DNA from 2 places in the Bacillus sp. P4_E1 genome. Region 2 is predicted to be linked to the other one. Evidence: a T-box and tRNA genes for the amino acid it is inferred to sense, from the RefSeq annotation. Region 2 holds a T-box; the other holds one or more tRNA genes.
What was found. A T-box is a leader RNA that pairs with one kind of tRNA and senses whether it is charged. The one in region 2 lies ahead of AC1DS7_RS10355 (valine--tRNA ligase), so its partner is inferred to be a tRNA-Val.
Positions count from the first base shown of each region.

Region 1 (9,486 bases), on a different contig from region 2:
ATACGAATATATCACAATTCAACAATGTTTTCAGAAAATATTGAAAATATTTGTCAGAAACTTTATAATCGCCATAGAGGGAATTTAATGGGGATTTTATCTTTGTTTCATCTACAAAATATTTGATAATTCACTATATAAAATACAAAATCCGATTGCATTATCATATATTCTGTAGCAGCAATTATGACCACTAATTAGGGAGGAATTACATTTGTACAAAGATAAGGCTGACTCACTAGATCAAGAATGGATTGATTTAATACTTGAAGCTCTAGATGCTGGCATTGCCCTGCAAGATATTGAACACTTTTTTCAACGTATGAAGCATACGAGCCAGGCTCAATAGCCTCGTTCTTTTTAACGAAGTTTATGTTATAATAATCACATCATAAGACGACTACATATTGATAGAAAGGTGCGCAAATATGATAGGAGAACGTATAAAACGCCTTCGTTTACAAAAAGGCATTTCATTAACAGAACTCGCCGAAAAAGCTGGTGTCGCTAAATCTTACATTAGTTCTATAGAACGGAATTTACAAAAAAACCCTTCTATTCAGTTTCTTGAAAAAATTGCAGCTGTTCTACAAATTCCAGTTGATACTTTACTTCACGATGAAACAACAACGGAAAGTCATCTAGACTCCGAATGGACACAGCTCGTTAAAGATGCGATGAGCTCTGGTGTCTCAAAAGAACAGTTTCGTGAATTTCTCGAATTTACACAATGGAAGAAAAATCAACAATAATACATATAAAAGAGTGCTTAAAACGGGCACTTCTTTTTTTCTTTATAAAAAAAAGCGGGGAATCCCCCGCTTTTTTTATTTATTATTTTTCTTCTCCATCTGTTTGGTTAGCATTGAATGTCCACTCTAAATTCAATGAATCACCTTGGAAAATATTTTGATCTTTTTCATTGTCTACGAATTCAAACTGTACCCATAGGTAATCCTCTGTGCCAGCCTCTAATCCACCCTTTTCTCCCCACTCAGGAGCAAAGATGTCTTTAGCTAAAAGATCTGGATCCACATTTTGTAAATCCGCTAAAGTTGTTTCATATACAGGCTCACTTTGCTTATCCCAGTTCCAAAGGAATTTCACTTTAATATGCTTACCGAAGTCTTCACCAGCATTATCACCTTTTGCATCTTTCACAGTATACTTTGTCGCTAATTTAACATCTTTAATTGCTAAAGTACCGTCGTTCTTTAATAAGAACTCTTTCTTAACAGAATCCCCTGGTTTTAAATCTTTAATATCTACAAGCGTTTTAGGGTTTAATGTAAGGTCTAACGTCCCAGCTGCAAATGTATTGTTTGATACTTCTTTATCGCTAAAGTAAGCGAATGTTCCTCCACCAATTAAAGATAACCCCAATGCTGCTGATGCAACTCCCATACCTAATTTCTTTTTCAGACTCACAATCAATTCCCCCTAGCTGTTTTTTGTATTTTTATCTCTTATTTCAAAATAAGAGGTGTAACTAAAACTATATTAGCTTAGCTAATATTTGTTCTTTTTTTAAAACCTTAAGTTCATTATAACGAACAAGACTATATAAATACAATATATATTTTGATTATTTTTATTTCTCAACATTTTTTCCTTTTTTTCAGAAAAGTATTGAGAAATAAAGTGAAACTTTAATCAGTGTTTTTCTGTTCATCCCCACTGATCATTAACCTTCACCAAGCGGTGCTGCCAACTAACTTCCTCGCATTCGTTAAATTTTCAGGTGAAGACCTTATACCCACGAATAGTGAAATAAGAAAAACAAAGCAAATAGATGAGTCGTAGGGCTCTCTCGCCTATTTGTCTTATCATTGTATTTATTCCTTCCGAAATGCTGCTGTATTTTACTTACTATTCCTTCTTTTCTTCTTGCTTCTTACTCTCTTCTAGTTTTTTCGCCTCTTCCTGCTTCTTACTCTCTTCTAGTTTTTTCGCCTCTTCCTGCTTCTTACTCTCTTCTAGTTTTTTCGCCTCTTCTTGTTTCTTACTCTCTTCTAGCTTTTTCGCCTCTTCTTGTTTCTTGCTCTCTTCTAACTTTTTCGCCTCTTCTTGTTTCTTGCTCTCTTCTAGCTTTTTCGCTTCTTCTTGCTTCTTACTCTCTTCTAATTTCTTTTGCTTCTCAGCCTCACTCACTTGTTTTGCTGTTTCATCTACTAATAATTTTTCAAAAGCTTGAATTTGTTTATCAATCACCTGTAAATTAACCTCTTTATCAACATACTCACAGTGCTCTTTAACTATATGAAAACCAGCATTCACATACGAGAATACTTGCTTATTAGATTCACTTTTATTTCCCTTTAACTCTTCTTTCACTTTGTTATAAGGATTTTCTATTGATGCATATACCTTTTGTAACAGTTCCCTCTCAGTAACAATTTTCTCACGTCCTTGCTTCCACATAACAAGCGCCTGTTCTAATTCTTGAGTGGAAGTGAAAGTTACTTTCGATTTCATCTCTTCATACTCATGCAAAATTACTTCCTTATGTTGCTTAGCTTGTTCTGTCAACTGATCAACTGTTTTTGGAAAAATACTTGCTGTAGAAATAGTAGCCTGCACTTTCGTCTCATGAATGAAAGCTGCCTCTGTATAAGTCATCATTTGAGAACCTAAATAAAAAGTAATAGAGCACAAACATGGCAATATAAGCATCTTTTTGAATTTGCGAGGTGCCTTCAGCATTTTAATCTCTCCTATCGAACAACTTGTTCTTTATCAAGAACTATACCTTTATTATAATAAAGTGAATTACAAAATGATATAAAAATTATGTTTCTTTTTACATTTCTCTTTTAACACAAAAAGAGACTACCACTTTTGATAGTCTCTTTTTGTTGTCATTATTATTTCGTTTCACCATCGCCTTGCTGTGCATCAAACGTCCAAGTTAATTGTAACTTATCGCCTTGGAATTCATTTTGGTCTTTTTTATTATCAACGAATTCAAATTTCACTTTGAATTTATCAGATTTACCTGCAGAAATACCTTTTTCATCCCAGAACCAAGCAGCTAAATCATTATTAACTGCTGTAAGTGTATCACCCTTCAATTTATCTAATGTAGTTTCTTTCACAATCGTCTCATGCTTATCTACATTTTTTAAGAATGTTACTTTAATATGTTTACCAAAATCATCTTTATTATCTTTCTTCGTATCTTCTACACTATAGTCTGTTTTTAATAGAACCTTTTTAATATCTAAAGAGCCTTTATTTTCTAGTTTAAATTCTTTTTCAATTGTATCACCAGGTTTTAAATTCGATACATTAACAACTGTTGATGGATTTAATGATAAATCAAGCGTACCAGCCGCAAATGTATTATTTGACACTTCTTTATCGCTAAAGAATGCAAATGTTCCTCCACCAACTAATGCTGCTCCTAATACTGCTGATGCGATACCCATTCCTAATTTTTTCTTTAAAGTCATGTCCATATCCCCTTAATATATATATATATTTGTTAACTTCCTAAACGGAAAGTATAACCAAACGAACTAGACGGATTGTTCTACTTTTTTATCTTTCTTTTCTCCGTCAATGCTACGAATAGCGCCAAAAATAGAAATTGCGGAATAGCCAAGTAAAAAGACTCCAGGAATAATGAGAAGTAATGCTGCTCCCGCTTTTGAACTCGCATAATTCAGTCCATAACCAACGTATGGAACTGTAATATCTGCATACTTTCCAATTACATTCTCTGCAAGTACTGGTGCTAAATCTGGTCCGTTGTTGTTATCCCCTTTTGTTTCATACATTACTTTTCCATTTGTATCTTTCACACCGATAATACGGTGAGTGATAATTTTGTCATCTTTCTCTTTAAACGTAATAACATCACCTTTTTTATATTTAGAACCATCTTTCGTTGGCTCTATCGCAATGATTGATCCTGTTAAAAATGTTGGTTCCATCGATCCTGAAAGAACGCTCTTAAATTGATATCCCATCACTGTTGGATCCCCGCCACTCGCTTTTGAAGAAATAACTACAAAAGCTAAACAAACCATTACCGCAAATAAAACAAATGAGATAACGTTGCTAATCACCTTCCAAATTAATTTCATCGTCTCTCTCCCTCTCCGTTGTTTTATGTTATTTGAAGTATACAATATTCATTTCCGTTCTTTAACAAGAACACAAGTAAATAATATAACGAACGATACGGAAATGCAATAAGAAAATTTACAATTATTAGTTAAATCATTTTTGAAATGCATACAAAAAAGACCGTGACAAAATCTCATCACGGTCTACTAGCAATTTATTTTTCTTCTGATTTCATCCCTTGGTTATTTCGGCGCAGCACTACATATAAAATCGCTCCAAATAATAAAATCGCACCTATTCCAACACTTATCACTTTCACATTCGATTCCTTTACTTCAGGTGCAACTGTATCTTTTTTAGGCATCGCAAAAGTAACATCTTCTTTTGAAAGAACATTTATAGTCGCAATCGTTTGATTATTCTTTATAATATCTACCGCACCAACTACTTCACCGCGATGAATTCCTTTTTGATACAAAGATTCTTTATCCACTGAATTAACCCGAAAAGCCGTTTTTATATTTTTCCCTTCATCTTTCTTTAGCATAAGCTCTGCACTTTTTTCCAGCTCAGAATCAACATCTTTATTTAAATACTTTGCCTTTTGGTGCCAACTATGTTTATCTAGTACAGTTTGCTTCGTAAATTGCCCAAAAGAATATTCCGCCATCTGCTTCAAATCTTCATAAATTTCAGGTCTTTGAGAAGCCATTACTACATTTATAATACGATTACCATCCTTCTCATTTAATAAAACGAGCGTATTGCGTGCTTCATTCGTAAATCCTGTCTTACCACCAATGCTATATGGATTTTCAAAATAAGTAGACTTATTAAAAATAGAAACTGTTTGCGTAGATGTCGTAACCGTCGTTCTTTTCGTATTCATCGCTTGTAAAATTTCAGGATACTTTTGCACACCTCTCGTAATCATGGCCATATCATATGGCGTCGTATAATGATTTGGATCATGCAATCCATTTGGCGTTACAAAATGACTATCTTTAGCCCCTAATTGCTTCGCCCTTTCATTCATCATATTGGCGAAGTTTTCAACACTTCCTCCAATACGCTCCGCAATCGCATAGGATACATCATTCGCACTCAGCACCATTAAAATCATAAGTGCAGTATTTCTATTAATAGTCTCACCAGGTTGAAACTCAATTTGATAATTACTCTTCTCTTGATCTAATGCTAATTGTGAAAACGTAAATTGATCCTCTGGCTTCGTATGCTCCATCAGTAAAATCGCCGTTAACACTTTCGTCATACTAGCAGGGAACGCACGATGATGTGCATTTTTGTCGTACAACATATCTCCTGTTTTCGCATCAATCGTAGTCGCAAACTGACTAAAAACATTCGGCCCTTCCGCAGGTGGAGGTGCCACTTGCTCCGGATTTACTCCAATATTCGTCTCAGCATATAACGTCATAGGTGTCAAAAAAAATAAACAAATAACCATAACAAAAACCGAAATTTCCTTAAAATTTACCATATGACTCTCCCTTTTCCCTTTACTTTCACATTCTATAAAATACCTCTACCAACCTATATGTAATTTGTATTAATTTGGAAGAATATTCACTTTTTTTACTATATCACACTTTTACGATTAGGAACATAAATATACAACAAAAAATAAGAAGGAATTACTCTTTCTTATCCTTCTCATCAATCAATGAGTCTATTAAATTTTGACTAGCTTCCTCAGGTGTAATCTCATCTGTCATCCCCATAAACGACCAACCTTTAGAATCGACCCACTCAACGAACTCTTGTAAAAACTCATCATGCGTCACATCCACATCAAGAATCGAACCATCAATCGAAATCGTTCTATTTCTAGACACACGCATCTTAAACGTTTTTCTTACCATTACAATTATTCTCCCTCTACTCCTGAATATTTATAAATATCTTGTACTTCTTTTATACATGATTTCTTGAAAATTGTAAAAAGGATATATTGGCCAATTTGCATATTAAAAATGAAAATCTCTTATTATATAACCCTCACACTACATTCATTTAGTCATAAATTACGGAATACATCCATATAAAAAAACAAACCAACTTATATTCTATCACACTAAATGCACTTGACTTTAGTACAATCAAATGGAATATATTAGAAAACACCTTAAAATGAGGAGGAACTCCATGGCGCGTTGTACATATTGTAAAACGAAGTGGAAAGTAAAAGATGTATGGTCGATACTCGTAACATTTGAAAAAGATTGTCCGTATTGTTTCGGAAGACAATATATGTCTAATGATACCTTTCATCATGCTAACGCCGCTTTACCTTTGCTATTCTTATGTCCTTTACTTGTTGATCTAAGTGACGAAAATCCTTTAGATAACTATCGAAAATAATATAACCGCTACATTCAAAACCTACTTTCTATTCAGTTCTCTCCTTATTAATTCTCCCTTTATTCACTACTAATATACTTGCACATGCTCCCTCTTTAAAAACTTACTATAAAAATATTGTAAAATTTCAGTTAATTATATATAATTGCTTTAGCATAATTATTAAAGATGCTATTACATAAGCATTTTTTAAGATCCCGTAGCTCAGCAGGGAGAGCGCCACCTTGACAGGGTGGAGGTCGCTGGTTCGAGGCCAGTCGGGATCATATGAGAAACCCCTTGATAGTCACGGGGCTTTCTTTATGTAGCAAATCAATATATTATTTTTATAATAAATTTTTATATACTGTTCGAGATTTGATCAATATCTCTCTTTTGGTTAACGATTAATTTTTCATATGAAAATAAACTTATGATTTTAAATCTCTTATTAGATTTGAGTCAATATTTTAGACAAAAAAGCTCACTCTTAGCTAGCTTTATTTTATTTGATTTACTGCTATTTGTAATATCGTTCACCGTGATATAGCAAAGTGCGATTCTAAACTTGTAATATTCAACATGTCTTCAAAAAGCAATAAATATATCCACTTCTTTCAACTTATATTTATTTCGATTGAAACATTGCGTAAGATTCTGTGAAACTTCCAGTTCATCAATCGCTAATATTATATTTATACCATTTCCCCTACTTCTTTTCCTCAATTTTTGAGAAAGACATAAATTATATCACTCATAGCTCTGCGTTGTTCACCAGAACTCAATTCTTCACTCTCTTCTTGGGAACTTTTTAAAGTTTTCTTTAAAAAAATAGCCTAATACAATAATTTATATATAAAAATTATTGTAACAACAAAAAACTACATAGATTAACTATGTAGTCTTTTTAAATATGAATAAGCCAATCTTATTTTTTCCCTAACTTGATTGCCCTTTTGATATTACTAAATGCGCCTTTACCATATAATAATACGCCACCGCGGTAAACACGACTCGTTAAACCAATCATCATACATATTGTTGCAATTAGAATCGCTAATGCAAGCGCAATCTCCCATACTGGGATATTGAGGAATCCAATTCGAACGAGCATAACAATAGGAGTAAAGAAAGGTATATAACTAGTAATGGTAACAACCGTGCTACTTGGATTTGACATTCCATAAAGTGCGATATATAAAGCAGCAATTAACATAAATGTTAACGGCATAACAGCTTGAGAAGATTCCTCTATACGACTAATAATAGAGCCGAGTAGACAAGATAATGAGCCATATAATAAGAATCCTAATGTGAAGAATAGAATCCCATACACCACTAAAGTAGGAGCAATAGAATTAAAATCAATACTGTTTAAAATATCATTTTCCGAATCATTAACTGATGTTTTATACCCAACAGTTACGACCAAACACCAAATTATGATTTGCGTAATACCTGCTGATAATGTTGAAAATAGCTTCGCATATAAATGTTTGGTAGGCGAAATACTTGAAACAACTAACTCCATGACACGAGAAGATTTCTCTGTTGCAACATCTGTAGCTAATTGTGCAGCATACAATAATATCATTAAATAATTTAACATGATAAAGGTATTAATTAAAATCCCTACACCCTCTGTATGTTTTCCATCTTTAACCTTATCTGATATAGTTTTGGTATGAATTTCTACTGGCGTTGTTAGCACCTTTAATTCATCTTGTGATAGATTTAATTGCTGCGCGAAATTAGAAGATTGTATTTGAGATAAAATCGTTTGAACCTTACTAACATCTTGCTGATTTGTATCTGTCTCAGTTATATACGTAGCCTTTAGTTGCTTATTATCCAATTCCTCTACAACGATTGCATATGTATAATCACCATCTTTAACACCTGATTCTGCTTTTTGTTTATCCGTACTATGTTTAACATGTATCTTACTATCGACATTTTTAAACACTTGTTGAATTGTTGTATATAATTCTTCTTTTTCTGTAACAACGACAACTTGCTCTTCCTCGTTACCTACAAAATAGTTATAAATTTTTTCAAAATTCATCATTCCTATAATTAACATAGAAATCATGATTGTAATAACAATATATGATGTAGCTTTTACCTTAGATTTATAGTTTTGTAAAAAAATCGTCCAGAAACTATTCATGCTGTGCACCTACTTTCTCAATAAAGATGTCATTTAATGTAGGTTCCTCTACTGCGAATTTTTTAACAAAACCTAATTTCGTTATCTCTTTAAATAAAACATGCGAAACTTCTTCATATGAAATTTTAAGAGTAACTGCATTTTTACGTTTTTTCATACTTTCTACACCTTTTATTTCTTTCAAATGATCAAAGTCATGATCGCCAACGATTACAACATTCTTTTTACCAAAGTCACTTTTAATTTTGGCAATGTCTCCTTGAACAACAGGTACTCCTTTGTTCATGATACAAATGTGTTGGCATAACTCTTCCACATGTTCCATACGATGTGAACTAAAAAGTATCGACGCCCCTTGTTTTTGCATATCAAGAACAGCTTCTTTTAACATTTCAACATTTACTGGATCTAAACCACTAAATGGTTCATCTAAAATTAATAGTTCAGGCTTATGTATAATCGCTGTTATCAGCTGAATTTTTTGCTGATTCCCTTTTGAAAGTTCTCCTACCTTTTTGTTCAGATACTCAGTAATATTAAAACGCTCCAGCCAATAGTGAAGTTCTTTTTCTGCATCTTTACTTTTCATGTTCTTTAATTTTGCAAAAAAGTTAACTTGTTCTTTGACAGTCATTTTCGCATAAAGCCCACGTTCTTCGGGTAAATACCCAATCTTATCCGTTACATCATAATTTATAGGCTTACCATTCCATGAAATGGTTCCGCTTGATTTCGATAAAAGGCCAAGTATCATTCGAAATGTAGTCGTTTTACCTGCTCCATTCCCGCCCAAGAATCCAAAAATTTCACCTTTTGGTATCTCGATATTCAAATTATTCACTGCAACATGTTCGTCAAATTTCTTTATTAAATCTTTAATTAGT
Region 1 is NZ_JBFUIV010000008.1:70,627-80,112, forward strand. Features, by position in the region: gene AC1DS7_RS13155 (anti-repressor SinI family protein) at 215-349, shown strand; gene AC1DS7_RS13160 (helix-turn-helix domain-containing protein) at 429-752, shown strand; gene calY (biofilm matrix protein CalY) at 835-1,428, opposite strand; gene AC1DS7_RS13170 (DUF4047 domain-containing protein) at 1,870-2,703, opposite strand; gene AC1DS7_RS13175 (CalY family protein) at 2,865-3,452, opposite strand; gene sipW (signal peptidase I SipW) at 3,519-4,088, opposite strand; gene AC1DS7_RS13185 (D-alanyl-D-alanine carboxypeptidase family protein) at 4,286-5,572, opposite strand; gene AC1DS7_RS13190 (hypothetical protein) at 5,727-5,954, opposite strand; gene AC1DS7_RS13195 (hypothetical protein) at 6,238-6,453, shown strand; tRNA gene AC1DS7_RS13200 (tRNA-Val) at 6,647-6,719, shown strand; gene AC1DS7_RS13205 (ABC transporter permease) at 7,361-8,602, opposite strand; gene AC1DS7_RS13210 (ABC transporter ATP-binding protein) at 8,595-9,486, opposite strand, start outside.
Region 1: it encodes a tRNA-Val, which carries the amino acid that the T-box ahead of AC1DS7_RS10355 (valine--tRNA ligase) is inferred to sense. The anticodon was not compared.

Region 2 (9,486 bases):
GTCTCTTCTACTTCACTAACAACGATTTCAAATGGCACATCTGCTAATTCAAGCAGTTCCTTCCTCCTAGGTGACCCTGAAGCTAAAATAATTTTCCTCATATTTTCTCCTTCCCTTCTCACATGAAGCAGAATAATTTAAATCAATCGTATCAAAGGAATAGTTTCCCCACAAATTCTAGAAATATCATTTTCTCTAAACAAAATAATAGTTCTTTTTAAATACGATTATACGCTGCCCATACAGAAAGCACTTTGTTCTAAATTCAAAAGAAAAGAAAGAAGTATATGTACTTCTTTCTTCGTCATTTCATTATCCTATTATTTCACTTTTTGTGAAACCATTTTTTCATACGAAAGTATACCATCAATAATAACTTGATTTAATTTAGCTACAGATTCCTTATCGCTCTTCCCTTCCTTAATCGTTTGCACCGCTATTGACGTATACGTATAAAGCTTCTTTGCATCTTCACGCTTCATACTCTTCCCTTCCTTTTCCATAGCTTTCCACTCTTTTTGAATCGCTTCTATATCTTTTGGATTACTTTTTCCACTAGTTTGTACGCTGGACACATATTTTGCTAAATGAGTATATAATGGCTGCACTTTCGCTAAAAACATTCCTACTTCTTTATCATTTTTGAGCAATGCTTTATCTGTAATATCCCAATTTTTTTTCAAAACTGAAACACCATCTTGCTTATACTGATCTATTAATTGATTAACAGCCTGTTCATCGCTCGTAATAGCAACAACTAACGCATACTTATCACCACTCGGTTTCAAAGTAGCCACGCCCCCATTACTTTTCCACTCTTCAATAGCAGCCTGTCCTTTTTCTTCAGAGGAATAAAGCCCTCCTTGAACGAAAAATAGTTTCATTGGTTCTAATGACGTTCCTACCTGTGCTTTTGGTTTTTCCTCTTTCGGTGTTGGTGTTTGTTCTGCCGTTCCACCCACCTTTTGTTCCTCATTACCTGTCTGCTTCGAAGCCGTTACCTTACCTTCTCCTGTCGTCCCTTGTCCAGTTAATAAATGAATCATACCCATCCCAAATGCAGTACCGATAATTATTGCAGTTGCAACAATTGCGATTATTGTATTGCTCCACTTCTTTCGATATTTTTCCATAGATACTGATTTCGCTTTTTGAAACGGAACGACATTTTTCGGTCTCTCACTTTCTGCTATCATCCAGTCAAACTCATCCTTCTTTTTTTCCTCATACTTCGCTTCTGTTCCATTTACTTTCACCGAGATCGTTCGTGATTGCTTGTCCATACACTCACACCTCACCTCTTGTCATTGTCCGCATCATATCATATTCATTCCACAAAAAAACGAGATATTTGTCAGAGGAATTCGTCAAATAACCCTATATTATTATCTTATATGTATGCATTTGACTTCATTTGTAGAACAAAAAACTAGATAGCAAAGACTATCTAGTTTTTCTCGCGAATATATTTTCTAACTTCGGAAATGAAATACAAAGAACCTGTTATGATAAAAACATCATGTTCTCCTATCATGTCAACCTTTGTATCAATTGCCTCTTTCCAATCTTCAAAAACTAATTTTGACTCTTGTTGTGAATACGATGCAAGCTTGTCAGCAGAAATGGCACGATCAAAGGCAAACGTCGTAAATATTATTTCATCAGCAACTTTTTCTAATTGCCCTACCATGTTATGTAACTGTTTGTCACCAAGAGCAGTAAATAAAACTATTACATTCTTCTTTTTATAATGTGCCTCTACTGTTTTTACAAGACTTTCAATACCTTCTGGATTATGAGCACCATCTATTATAATATCTGGATTACTTTGTAACTTTTCAAATCGACCAATCCAGTATGCTTCTTGTAAGCCAACTTTCATCTCCTCTTCATTAATTAAAAATGATAAATATGTTTTTAAATACATTACTGCCATAAGCGCTAGCGCTGCATTGCCTACTTGATGAATACCTTTCATTGAAATTCGAACATTTTCAAACGAGGCAAATGGACAATCAAAATCAAAATGTTCCCCATCTTCATTAGAATGTTTATGTAATGTTGTAAACTGTTTTCCAAGTTCATATAAGCTTGCATGGTTTTCCTTAGCAACCTTTTGAATTACTTGCAATGCTTCTTCATTTTTCACACCAGTAATAACTGGAACACCAGACTTAATAATCCCTGCCTTTTCATATGCAATTTCTCCTAGTGTATCGCCTAAAATATGCATATGATCGTGGCCGATATTCGTAATAATCGTGAGAACCGGATGAATAACATTTGTAGAATCAAATCTTCCCCCAAGCCCCGTTTCAAATAAAACAACATCACAGAAATTAACTTTACCGAAATAATAAATTGCCATTACTGTAATGATTTCAAACTCAGTCGCTTCTCCTAAGTCCGTCTCATCTAATTTTTCAACGACTGGCTTTACCATATTTACAAGTTCCGCAATCTCGTCATCTGCAATCGGTATTCCGTTTACACTAATACGTTCATTGAATGTTTCTATGTAAGGCGATGTAAACGATCCTACTTTATATTTCGCACCTTCTAACATGTAGCGCATGTATGTTAAAGTTGAACCTTTTCCATTTGTGCCGGCTAGATGAACACATTTTATATGACGCTCTGGATTTCCGAGTTCTTCTAACATCCATTGCATTCTTTCTAGTCCTGGTTTTATCCCAAATTTCAATCGGCTATGAATCCAGTTTATCGCTTCTTCGTATGTATGTATCACGTTTGCTATTCCCCTTTCAAAAGACAAACTTCTTAATTCTATTATACGCAAAGAAAAGAGACTCACCAATATAGTGAGTCTCTGAAAAACATTTTTATTTCTCAAGATCCGCTAGACGTTGACGAACCGCTTCGCGTTTTTCTAGGTAATCTTGCTCTTTCGCACGCTCTCCGTCAATAACTTCTGCAGGAGCTTTCGCTACGAATCCTTGGTTTGAAAGTTTCTTCTGTACACGTTCTACTTCTTTATCGAACTTCTCAAGTTCTTTTTCAAGACGCGCTTTCTCTTCATCAAGATTGATAAGATCAGCTAACGGTAAGAATAACTCTGCACCTGATACGATTGCAGTCATCGCTTTTTCTGGCGCTTGTAAATCAATCTTAATTGTTAGTTCACTTGGGTTACAGAAACGCTCAATGTAAGAGCTGTTTTTCGTAAGCTGAGCTAGTACTACCTCGTCTTTTGCTTTAATTTGCATTTGAACTTTTTTGCTCATTGGCGTATTTACTTCCGCACGGATGTTACGAACAGAGCGAATGATATCAACTAGAAGGTGCATTTCTGCTGCCGCTTCTTTATCTTGTAAATCTTCGCGAACTGTTGGCCATGCTGCTACTGTAATAGACTCGCCTTCATGCGGTAAATGTTGCCAAATTTTCTCTGTTACGAACGGCATGAATGGATGTAATAGACGCATCGTTTGGTCTAATACGTAAGCTAAAATCGAACGAGTTGTTTTCTTAGCTGCTTCATCTTCACCGTATAGTGGAAGTTTCGCCATCTCAATGTACCAGTCACAGAAATCATCCCAAATGAAGTTGTATAATGAACGACCAGCTTCACCGAACTCATATTTATCCATGTTACGTGTTACACTTTCGATTGTTTCGTTTAAGCGAGTTAAAATCCACTTATCTGCAACTGATTTTTCACCAGTTAAATCGATTTCTTCATACTTCATGTCATCCATGTTCATTAATACGAAACGTGATGCGTTCCAAATTTTATTAATGAAGTTCCAAGTAGATTCTACTTTTTCCATGCTGAAACGTAAATCTTGACCTGGTGCACTTCCTGTTGATAAGAAGTAACGCATCGCATCTGCACCGTACTTCTCGATAACATCCATCGGATCAATACCGTTACCAAGAGATTTACTCATTTTACGTCCTTGCTCATCACGAACTAAACCGTGAATTAATACATCTTTAAATGGACGCTCTCCTGTAAACTCTAAACCTTGGAAAATCATACGAGATACCCAGAAGAAGATGATGTCATAACCAGTTACTAAAGCATCTGTTGAATAGAACTTTTTAAAGTCTGCTGCATCTTCATTCGGCCAGCCAAGTGTTGAGAATGGCCATAATGCTGAACTGAACCATGTATCAAGCACGTCATTATCTTGATTCCAGTTTTCAAGATCTGCTGGTGCTTCTGTACCTACGTATACTTCACCAGTTTCTTTATGATACCAAGCTGGAATGCGGTGTCCCCACCATAATTGACGAGAAATACACCAGTCATGAATGTTTTCCATCCAGCGTAAGTATGTGTTTTCAAAACGCTCTGGTACGAACGTTACTTTTTCTTCTTCTTTTTGTTGAAGTTCTACCGCTTTTTCTGCAAGTGGAGCCATTTTTACGAACCATTGTGTTGATAAATAAGGCTCAACAACTGCACCGCTACGCTCACTATGACCTACTGAGTGCATATGAGGCTCGATTTCTACTAATACGCCAGCTTCTTGTAAGTCTTTCACTAACTCTTTACGGCATTCGAAACGATCCATACCGTTATACTTACCAGCTTTTTCGTTCATCGTTCCATCTTCGTTCATTACTAAAATACGTGGTAAGTCATGACGGTTACCTACTTCAAAGTCATTCGGGTCATGAGCTGGTGTAATTTTCACAACGCCTGTTCCGAAGTCTTTTTCTACGTATTCATCAGCAATAATCGGAATCTCTCGGCCTACGATTGGAAGTGTAACTGTTTTTCCGATTAAATGTTTGTAGCGATCATCTTCTGGATGAACTGCTACCGCTGTATCACCAAGCATTGTTTCTGGACGAGTAGTTGCAAGGCGAATGTGACCAGAACCGTCTGTTAACGGATAGTTCATATGGTAGAATGCACCTTGAACTTCTTTATGAATTACTTCAATATCAGAAAGAGCTGTGCGTGTTGCTGGATCCCAGTTGATGATATACTCACCGCGGTAAATTAAGTCTTTTTCATATAATTGTACGAATACTTTATTAACAGCGTTAGATAAACCTTCGTCTAATGTGAAGCGTTCACGAGAATAGTCTAGTCCTAAACCAACTTTCCCCCATTGTTGACGAATGTGAGAAGCGTATTCTTCTTTCCATTCCCAAGCTTTTTCAAGGAATTTCTCACGACCAAGATCGTAACGTGAAATACCTTCTTCACGAAGTTTTCCTTCTACTTTCGCTTGCGTTGCGATACCAGCATGGTCCATTCCTGGAAGCCATAATACATCGTAACCTTGCATACGCTTTGTACGAGTTAGAATATCTTGAAGCGTCGTATCCCAAGCGTGACCTAAGTGTAACTTACCAGTTACGTTCGGAGGTGGAATTACAATTGTATATGGTTGTTTCTTCTCATCTCCTGTTGCTTCGAAATATTTGCCTTCAAGCCACCACTTGTAAAGGCCTTCTTCAACGGACATATGATCATATTTAGTTGGTAAATTATTTTCCGTGTTTGACATTATTTTCCCTCCTTAAAATAAAAAATGCCCCTCATCCAAAAAAGGACGAGGGACATCGCGGTACCACCTTTATTTACAAACAAATTCAGAATTTGCTTATACTCTTAATTTGATAACGGACAAATCCGTCTTTTCCTAATAAGAATCATTCCGTTCAGAAAAGATGCTCCAGGGCTACCTTCTAACATAACTATCTAGAGAACCTCCCAGCCAATGGTTCCCCTCTCTGAAGACGTTTCATGTTATACTCTTCCCCTTCAATGCATTTATGTGATTGTTAATTATTATATACAATAGTGTAAAAAACGAAACCTTATTCGTCAAGATAAATTTGAAACTACGGCTTTTATCTCTTTATGGAACTAATAAAAAAAGATAAGCAGGGTTCTCCCTACTTATCTTCTTTATCCGTTCCCTTGCTGGGCAGCTTGTAATTGCGAAAGGAAATATTCTGTATTACTAATGAGCCAATGCGATTGCTGCAGAATTTTTACCCCGCGAAGCTCATTTTCTTCATTACGACTCTTTCTTCTTTTCGTATACGACTGAATTTGCCGAATAAAATGCGACGGGTACGTCATATACGCAAACATAAGAAGCTGCTCCTCTTTCGTAAATGGAAAATTTTTTTGATACATTTGATACCATTCAAAGCGGTCGCTCCGCGCAATTGGATATGTGTTCAAAGACCTTGAATAAAAGCTGACGATATCCTGTACCGGTGTAGCAAACTGAGACTTTTCTAAACTAATAAAATAACCGTTTCGTTCATAATCAAATAAAAAGTGATTAAGCGATACATTTCCATGAACGAAAGTAGTACGTGTTTTTTCCTTTTCTTTCATTGCATCATGCCATTCACTTAATTGTTTCGTTGCGAACTCACGTGCTCTCATAACGTGGTGATAATACGTACAATATTGTAATTCAAATGGAGACATATACCACTTCGCTTCAGATTCTATGAGAAACTCTTCTAATATCTCGCCATCATTTTCCCAACGGCCGGATATATTTGTATAATGTTTTTCTAAATCTTCTTCTGTATAAGTCTCCTCTTTCACCGTTTTTTGATGCAACGTCCCGAGCGTTTGAAACATCTTATGGTATTGATCATTATCTTCGCCATTTCCCTCCGCACGTTCTAACCAAGGCATTAAATAATAGCTATACGCCCCATCACTTAAAACATAATTCCCGTCCGTCGTGTGATAAATAGGTACATAATTCGAAAAACCTTTCTCCTTCAAATACTGAATATGGTGTAAAAAATTATTCCGCTCTAATTTTCTATCTTGTATTTTCTTTAACGCATACGGACCTTGATTCGTATAAATTTTCATTACACTTCCGTGCTCTTCCATATGCTGAGTGTCCAATCTATATTGCCTCACAATGGGTTCATAGCGATTTCGTAATTCAATATCCATACGAATAACCCTTTCTTATTCAAAACATAGCTTCTAGGAAAAGAAAAGAGGTGAGTGAAAAAACTCACTCACTTATTTCACTGTTGCTTTTGAAACAGGAATATATATAATTTGCCCTGTAGTTAAATATATATCTTCTGATTGATTTACACGATATAAGCTTTGTACAGTCGTTTCATAACGTTCTGCAACCGATTCAATTGTATCTCCTTCTTGTACGAAGTACATTCTTACCTTCGTAAATTCTTCTTCTGGTTCTTTCGTAAATAATTTCGTTAAATAAAGTGCATTTTCATCTCGCTGTGAATATGCTTCTTCCTCTGGCTCTTCCTGCTTTTTCGCTTTTTCTTTCTTGAAATTTTTCCGCCCGAACAATTCAAATTGTGGCGTCTTTTCTTGCTCCTCTTCACGCTCCACAAGTTCATGTTCTTCTAATTCCTCTTCTTCTATTTCTTGCTCTTTTCTTTCTTCTAACTGAAACGGCTCAAATGCATAATCTTCCCATCCATCTGATTCTTTATAGGCTGGTACCTCTTCGTGCGGTGCAGGTCTACTTTCATCTTCTTCAGCTGAATCAGCTTCCAACTCGGCATACACCGTCTCTTCCTCTTCATCCTCGGTTCTTTCTTCGTCACATAAACCTGTAATAGATATATCCGCTAATAGTTGTAAGCAACCATTTTCCTTTAATTCATAATCAAATTCCTCGATTGATACATATAATTCTTCAATTACTTTCACTCGATTTCTTGGAATTGATATTTCGAGCGGAAAGGAATGGACAAGCTCATTAACCCCGTCTGCCCTTGTTTCTACATAATCAATTGCCTTTGCTGGTGATAGCTCTCTTAACGAATAAGCTGAATCATCTTGCCTTGCAACGTACTCTCCCGTTAAATCTAATTGCCCCCTCACGATAACTTCATGATCGAGCTCCTCTATCTCAACGTCTGGATCTAACGAAATTGACAAAAGTTCTTCGACTTCCTGTCCCTTCTGGAACCAAACAGATTCTTTTAATGAAAATCGTAATGAATGATCTGTTGCCACTTCTTTTCCCCCTCCCAAACTATATGTCATTACAGATTTATGTTCTCTAAGGCTACTTTATGAATAAAAAAAATCGCTCCCCTAATGGAAAGCGATTTTCTCTAAGAAATTATGCTTTTAATTTTGACATTGCAATTTCGGCCGCCGCAATTGTCGCCTCAATATCTGCATCACTATGTGCTGTCGATAAGAATAAACCTTCAAATTGAGAAGGTGGTAAAAATACACCTTGTTCTACCATTTCACGATAGTAAGCTGCAAAGAATTCTAAGTTTGAAGATTTTGCTGCATCATAATTAATAACTTGCTCATCTGTAAAGAAAATACCAATCATAGAACCTGCACGATTAATGTGATGCGGGATATTATGCTTTTCAGCTGCCTTACGTAGTCCAGCCTCTAACATTTCTGCTTTACGCTCAAATTCCACATATGATTCTGGCGTTAACTGCACTAACGTTTCATAACCTGCTGTCATTGCAAGTGGATTACCCGATAATGTTCCAGCTTGGTAAATCGGTCCGCTTGGTGCAACTTGACGCATAATCTCTGCCTTCCCACCGTATGCTCCTACCGGCAAGCCACCACCGATTACTTTACCTAAACAAGTTAAGTCAGGAGTTACACCGTAGTAACCTTGTCCACAATTATAAGCAACACGGAATCCTGTCATTACTTCATCAAAAATAAGTAGTGCACCGTTTTGCTCTGTCACTTCACGAAGTCCTTCTAAAAACCCTGGTTGAGGAGGAACAACACCCATATTCCCTGCCACTGGTTCTACAATTATACAAGCGATGTCATCACCGAATTGTTCGAAAGCATATTTTACACTTTCTAAATCGTTATACGCTACTGTAATCGTATTTTTCGCTACACCTTCTGGTACACCAGGGCTATCTGGTAAACCTAGCGTTGCTACACCCGAACCTGCTTTAATCAATAAAGAATCACCATGACCGTGATAACAACCAATGAATTTTAAAATTTTGTTACGTCCAGTGTAACCACGAGCTAAACGTAGTGCACTCATTGTCGCCTCTGTTCCAGAGTTAACCATACGCACAATCTCAATTGATGGTACACGCTCGATAACAAGCTGCGCTAATTTATTTTCAATTTCTGTTGGTGCACCAAAGCTTGTTCCTTTTTCAGCAACAGCTTTTAAAGCCTCAACAACACGATCATTCGCATGACCATGAATTAAAGGTCCCCACGATAATACGTAATCGATGTATTCATTCCCATCGATATCATATACTTTAGAGCCTTTTCCGCGCTCCATAAACAGCGGATTCATACCAACAGACTTAAAAGCACGAACAGGGCTGTTTACGCCTCCAGGCATTAAATTTTGAGCCTCTTCAAACGCCGCAATCGACTTATCAAATTTTTTCATTATTTAGCGCCTCCTTCTTGTAACCATCTTGCTGCATCTTTTGCATGATACGTAATAATCAAGTCTGCTCCTGCGCGTTTCATGCTAATTAATTTCTCAAGTACAACTTCTTTTTCAT
Region 2 is NZ_JBFUIV010000006.1:51,215-60,700, reverse strand. Features, by position in the region: gene AC1DS7_RS10370 (Maf family protein) at 1-101, opposite strand, end outside; gene AC1DS7_RS10365 (hypothetical protein) at 321-1,283, opposite strand; gene AC1DS7_RS10360 (bifunctional folylpolyglutamate synthase/dihydrofolate synthase) at 1,448-2,749, opposite strand; gene AC1DS7_RS10355 (valine--tRNA ligase) at 2,844-5,489, opposite strand; T-box leader at 5,528-5,759, opposite strand; gene ysxE (spore coat protein YsxE) at 5,894-6,919, opposite strand; gene spoVID (stage VI sporulation protein D) at 6,992-7,999, opposite strand; gene hemL (glutamate-1-semialdehyde 2,1-aminomutase) at 8,079-9,368, opposite strand; gene hemB (porphobilinogen synthase) at 9,368-9,486, opposite strand, start outside.